Regions from separate parts of the Lactiplantibacillus sp. ME-2 genome, predicted to be linked through region 2. Evidence: riboswitches for the same ligand, from Rfam matches in the RefSeq annotation. Region 2 holds a riboswitch; the other holds the start of a gene.
The links. Region 2 has a riboswitch for preQ1 ahead of MMY95_RS12575 (QueT transporter family protein). Riboswitches for the same ligand answer to the same signal wherever they lie in the genome.

Region 1 (3,419 bases), on a different contig from region 2:
ACTTTAACCTCATAACAGTAAAAATGACCTCGCCAGGAATGTTCCTGTGAGGTCATTTTTACTGTTCATATTCACACGACTCATCAGATACTACGAATCGAAAACTAGAATTTACCAAGCTCAAAGACAGCCTGCTTCGGCCCGCTGGAAAAAGTGCGAGTTAGCGTAAACATGCTTAGATTTAGTCATCCGACACCAAGTCATCCGTTCAACTAATTAGCTTGCGGCAATTTATATCGCAATGCGCGGTAAACAAGTGCGACCACGTACACTGTGATAAACCGATCTAAATAATCCGTTCCCACTTGTATCAAGAAGACGGCCATCGCTTTGCCCATACCGGTACCTAATAATAATTGGACTAGCATGCTCGAACCAGACGACGTGATGCCATGAAATAAGATGACCGTAATCGCCGTGGATAAAAGTGTTCCGGGAAGTGAAATAACACCAGCTAGCCACCAATTTGACCGCCACGTGCCCGGCTTGATTCGCCGATATAGCAGACCAGCAACTAACCCAGTCAGCAGTTGAACGGGCATGAAGAACAGCGAGTACAGGTCTGTCGTCGCACCCACGATAACTCCGGTGGCACCCCCGGCCAACATTCCACCCAGTGGTCCAAACACAGCAGCAGCCAAAACGGTACCAATTGAATCTAAATAAATCGGTAATTTTAACATCAAGGCAATGTTACTGCCAACAATATTCAGGGCAATGCAGAGCGCCAATAACGTAATTGCCCGCGTTTTTATTCTCTTCATGCACTCACCAATTGGTGCAAGACTTGCGTTAAATCAGGATCAGCCGCACCGACCACAGTCGCTAAGAACAACCGCCAAAAAGCTACGACGTCAACCTTCGTCATGATTTGACTATTGGGTGTGTTGTGCCAGAAATCATGATCATCCACGATTGACTGCCCACGCGCGACACCATCCGTCACAACCGTCGTGTAGCTTTCAAAGCCACTCAGAATCGTTGGGTCAAGCATTCCGGCCACGGCCAACGGATCATTGATCACACAACCAATAACCCGTTCATATTCCCAATGAAAGTCAAAATAAAAGGTTGTAATTTTCTCAATAAACGCCCCCATTGCTGGATTGACGTCTTTAATATACGTTAATAAACTGGGTGTCAACACGATGTTACGCGTGACGTCTAAACCAACCATCTGAATGGGAACAGGCATCAAGTCAAAGACGACCTTGGCCGCATCCGGGTCACACCAGAAGTTGTATTCAGCCACTGGCGAACAATTACCGTGACTCCGATAACTTCCACCCATCAGTGTAAATTGATCGACTTGTTCAAATAAGCGTGAATCACGTTGCAGTACCGTTGCAATGTTCGTCAACGGTCCCAACGCTAAAATCGAAGTATCAGGTGCTTCAATCAGCGTCTCTTCAATAAAACCAGCGGCATCTTGAATCGGTCGTACCGCCGTTACCGCTGGAATCTGACTATTCCCTAAGCCATCATCGCCGTGGGTGTCTTGCGCACTCGTGTAGGCGACTTCCAATGGGCGATTAGCGCCCAAATAGACTGGAATATCCAATCGGTCAGCCAAATCTAAAATTTTCAGTGCATTTTCCGCACCGATATGGGTTGGCACGTTCCCACAAACAATTGTAATCCCAATCACATTAAGTGCCGGTGATTTAAGAGCCAATAATAGTGCTAAACTATCATCGATCCCGGGATCACAGTCAATAATAACGTTACGCGTTGCATTCATTCTCTTACCTCCGATAACTGAAGTTCTTGGTTTTTTATCCTGGGAAGTTTACGAACCAGGCCAGCTCGCCTAATTAGGTCAAACTGTATGTGATGAAATGCTAATCCAATTATAGCGGACGGTAGGGCCCTTGAAAACCACCAATCGTTACTTCAACTCACATCTTGATTGCCCGTATGCTACTTCTCCGACAATGATCACCACGACCTGCTCAACCCGCTGTGGATACTCATTCTCATTAGCCCCACAACATCATTATTTGCAGCATTCACACGCTCCCAGCGACACCTTAAGTAGTTTCCTACCTCCCATTTCGAACCAATTATTTAATTATGTTACTGAACTTTTACCGGAGTTCAGCAAGTGAATGACCGGAAAACATGGTACAATATGACTACTAAAGATAAAGTAGGTGTCGAATCATGCGTAAAGTTCAGTTTTATGGGGCCATTTCAATTGACGGTTGTTTAGCCACTAAGGATAATCGGCTGGACTGGCTGTTCAAAACAGCTGGTGCCAACGATGCCCCCACCGGAGCATTTATGCAGCAAGTTGATACCGCCATCATGGGCCGCCATACTTACGAATACACGATGGAACAAACCACTGATCAACTCATTAATCCATATAATCCGGCGACCCACAATATTGTCATGACTTTCCACCCCCACACCGGCGATGAACGCACCCAGTTCACCAATACCCCCGTCACGAAGATCGTCGAAGACTTGCGCCGTACCGCTGGCAAAAATATTTGGATTGTTGGCGGTGCTGGCGTCTTAATGCCGCTGTTAGCTGCGGATTTAGTTGATGAGCTCTACATCCAGATTGCACCAGTCATTTTGGGTGATGGTATTCCCTTATTTAAAGCAATTGACCAGCAACAGCGCTTTGAATTAGTTGACACCAATCGATATGGTCAGCTCGCCGAAGTCCACTATCAACGTTTAACAACTGAATAATGTCGTGATTAAAAAATCCCAGCCCGTTTGCAATACGCAAACAAGTTGGGATTTTCAATTGCTTTAAGCTTCACGTTGGCGTTTAACCGCCTGACGAAGTAATAGTGGTGCAATCAGCGTCGTTAAAATGATTGCCGTGATGACTGCCGAATAACGATCAGCTGATAGTAATTTGCCTTGATAACCAATCTGTGCAATGATCAGGGCCATCTCCCCACGTGACACCATGCCGGCGCCAATCTCATAGCCGCTTAACCAATTAAAACCCGCTAACCGTGCGCCGACCCCGGCACCAATGAGCTTAGTGGCAATTGCCGCAACGGTAATCACAACGATGAACCAAAAATCGTTCAAGAAACCATTGAATGACATATTCAGCCCAATACTAACGAAAAAGACTGGGATAAATACAGCATTACCAATGGGTTGAATATGCTCATCGATAACTTCATGATAGTCCGTCTGACCAACGGCGATACCGGCAAAAAACGCGCCAATCACGGCACTTAAACCGATTGCGTCCGCTAAGTATGAGAGTCCAAAACAAATCACTAGTGACATCAGCGTGATGGATGTTGGAACCAGTAGGGCATGCCCCACGGCCATTAAATGTGGCACTACCCACTTGACCACAAAGTACAGCGCCACAAAGAACGCCAACTGAATCGCCAGCGAGAGTCCCAAGTTGGTTGAGGCATGACTACCGCCACCACTGA
Region 2 (3,419 bases):
AGTGAAACAAATCACGGGGAAGGGCCTAATGATTGGAATCCACTTAGATGAACAAATCCCGGTTAATCAAGTCATTACCCGGCTACAAGTAGAAGGCTTATTGACGTTATCAGCTGGCGATAATACGTTACGTTTGTTACCCCCAATTGTGATGCAATCGGCCGATTTATTAGCTGGGATTGCCTTGATTGCAAAGGTACTGACAACTTTGACAACGGAGGTCACGACGAATGAATAATCAATTTGAAGGTCGGTCATTCTTGAAGGAAATCGACTATACACCAACAGAATTAGCTTACTTAATTGACTTTGCTAGTCACTTGAAGACCCTTAAAGCACACCATATCCCACACCCTTATTTACAAGGAAAAAATATTGCGTTGCTGTTTGAAAAAACGTCGACACGGACACGTTCTGCGTTTACTGTGGCGGCTAATGATCTGGGCGCGAATCCAGAGTTTTTGGGTAAAGACGACATCCAATTCGGGACGAAGGAGTCAGTTGTTGATACGGCGAAAGTACTGGGGTCCATGTATGATGGTATTGAATTTCGGGGCTTTAAACAAAGCACGGTCGAAGACTTAGCGACCTATAGTGGTGTGCCAGTCTGGAACGGATTGACCGATGAGTGGCACCCGACGCAGATTTTAGCGGATTTTTTAACATTAAAGGAACATTTTGGTCATTTAAAAGGGTTGACGTTAGCGTACGTTGGTGATGGTCGCAATAATATGGCTAATAGTTTACTTGTGGCGGGAGCGATGCTCGGCATCAATATCGCTATCGGGGCCCCGGTAGCGTTACAGCCAGCCCCAGCAGTGGTCGCGTTGGCCCAACAGTATGCGCAGGCAGCTGGGAGCACGGTCGTGATTACGGCTGATCCGCAACAAGCCGTTACTCAGGCTGATGCGCTTTATACGGATGTCTGGGTCTCAATGGGCGAGCAGGTCGACTATGGTGAGCGGATCAAGCAACTATTGCCGTTTCAAATTAATACTGCGTTGCTCGCAGCTACTGGCAAGTCATCGACGATTGTCATGCATTGCTTACCAGCACTACACGATCTAAAGACGCAGCTGGGAGCCAAATTAGGCGAACAGTACGGAATGACGGCGTTTGAAATTACGGATGATGTCTTCCAGAGTAAGCAGGCGGTCGTCTTTGAAGAGGCCGGCAACCGGATGCCAGCAATTAAGGCGGTAATGGCGGCTACATTAGGTAACTTATTTATTCCTACCAGCATTTTCAATTAGCAAGCTTGCGGGAACTACTAGAGCGTGCTACGATTATATTCGCTTTGTTTCAATCAATACGTGGTTCGTAACCATCCCACGTTAAAAAAACTAGGAGGAATTAAGCGAATGACACAATCAAAAATTCGACCATGGATTATCAACGCCCTAGTCGCTGCAATGTATGTTGTACTATGCCTAGGCCCCGCAGCTTTTAGCTTGGCATCGGGCGCAATTCAATTCCGCGTTTCTGAAGGGTTGAACCACTTAGCCGTGTTCAATCGCAAGTATATTTGGGGAATTGTTGCTGGCGTTATTTTGTTTGACGCTTTTGGTCCCGGTGCGAGTCTCCTCAACGTTCTCTTTGGTGGCGGCCAATCATTATTAGCCCTGCTGGTATTGACGTGGTTGGCCCCTAAATTGAAGACGGTTTGGCAACGGATGTTACTGAATATCGCGCTATTCACCGTTTCGATGTTTATGATCGCACTGATGATTACCATGATGAGTAGTGGTGTCGCTTTCTGGCCGACGTATCTAACAACTGCTTTATCAGAGTTGATTATCATGAGTATCACTGCGCCAATTATGTACAGCTTGGATCGGGTCTTGCACTTTAGTGACCGGATTCAGTAGGGTGTGACTGAATTTAATATTAAGAACGACCGGCGTAGTATGTGAAGATGGTTTTTCGCATATTACGCCGGTCTCTTATTTATTCATTTAATGAAATGTGGTTAATTTGATTTTTGGTTGATTATTTTGAAATGGTCAACGCGTTTTGGATTGTTAACTGCTCGGCAGCAATGATCGTCCTAATTCGAACTGTTTTCAGCAGTCTTAAGCTGGTCGCTTTTGAACTGAAAATTCATCTCATAAAAAAAGCCCCAAGGTAACCTCGGGGCAACTGTGATTATTCAGCTTGTAAATCTTCCACTTCGATGACTTTAAATTGTTTGCGATTCAAGTTGTCGATAATTCGTTTGAGCTTTTCACTGTCGACATTTTCTGGCAAGGTAAAGAGCGTCCGATAACCGAGTGTCCCGTTTTGGACGTCTAAGGTCAGGCAGCCGGCGATTGAAGTATATTTCGTGATAATCTTAGCCATGGCTGCAAGATCACCACGTTCACCAACGGAGACAACTGTTAAAACATAGCTACCAACATTAACGTTCCAAGATTGTGAGAGCATGTCGAGCAGACGCGTATGAGTGAGAATGCCATAGAAATAGCCGTGTTCATCGAGCACCGCAATGTATGGCAAATCTTTGATGGAGAAGAAGATGTTGTAGAAGGCGGAGTCGACTTGAATCGTTTTCGTGGCATTTTTAAGCAGGGTCGTCACGGGAAGCGACATGTCGCCGCCCCGTGACTTGTGCCGATAGATGTGCATCTTATAGATGTTGCCGCGAAAGATATGACCGGTTTCATCTAAGATTGGAATACAGCGGAAGCCGGAATCCTCCAAGACTTTTAAGGCGTCCTCTAAGGTCGCGTCCGCCGTAATGGTGACGAGGCGTTCTTTAGGCTTTACGAGTGTTTTTAATAGCATAGCAGTTGGTCCCCCAGATTTATTAGTTTGTTTTAATAAATAATACCATAAAACGACCGCTTACACGTATCATTATGACATCAAACGACGGCTAAAAGGGATGAAAAAGCCGGCCTGATAACATTCAGACCGGCTTGGTTAAATTAGATTTAAATTAGAAAACAATGACTGGTGTTCCGACTGGCACGGCAGCAAAAACTTTTTTCATGACAGAAGGTGGGGTGTTCACACAACCATGCGAGCCGTGCTTCTTGTACCAAGTACCACCATATTGAGTTTGCCATGAAGAATCGTGAATTCCTTCGCCAGTGTCATCGAACGGCATCCAATAAGAAACTGGTTGGGAATAACTTGAGCCATCGTCATTATCACCTTTAAGGGTCGCGTTCTTTTCCTTATTCCAGATGTACCAAACACCCGTTGTTGTAGCGTGTTTACCAGGCTTTCCAGTAACGATGTCCGTTGAAACTTTGAGCTTCCCATCAACGTAGACGTACATATGCTGATTTTCTTTATCAACTTCGACGTAGGTGTTGCCGATGTCGGTGCCCTTGTTGTTATATCCGGAACCACTGGTGATTGGTGAGCGGGTAAAGTCCTTGCCTTTCAAAATTTCAGTAGCAAGGGCTTTGGCC

Region 1: linked by a shared signal. The riboswitch ahead of MMY95_RS03140 (nucleoside hydrolase) and the one ahead of MMY95_RS12575 (QueT transporter family protein) in region 2 are both predicted to bind preQ1.

Annotation. Positions count from the first base shown of each region.
Region 1 covers NZ_JAKZEQ010000005.1:102,962-106,380, reverse strand. Annotated here, with positions in the region: gene MMY95_RS03145 (ECF transporter S component) at 213-764, opposite strand; gene MMY95_RS03140 (nucleoside hydrolase) at 761-1,741, opposite strand; PreQ1 riboswitch class I at 1,762-1,806, opposite strand; gene MMY95_RS03135 (dihydrofolate reductase family protein) at 2,164-2,703, shown strand; gene MMY95_RS03130 (cation:proton antiporter) at 2,767-3,419, opposite strand, start outside.
Region 2 covers NZ_JAKZEQ010000038.1:18,412-21,830, reverse strand. Annotated here, with positions in the region: gene MMY95_RS12585 (acetylornithine transaminase) at 1-238, shown strand, start outside; gene argF (ornithine carbamoyltransferase) at 231-1,253, shown strand; PreQ1 riboswitch class I at 1,308-1,353, shown strand; gene MMY95_RS12575 (QueT transporter family protein) at 1,362-1,868, shown strand; gene cbpA (cyclic di-AMP binding protein CbpA) at 2,146-2,784, opposite strand; gene MMY95_RS12565 (L,D-transpeptidase/peptidoglycan binding protein) at 2,939-3,419, opposite strand, start outside.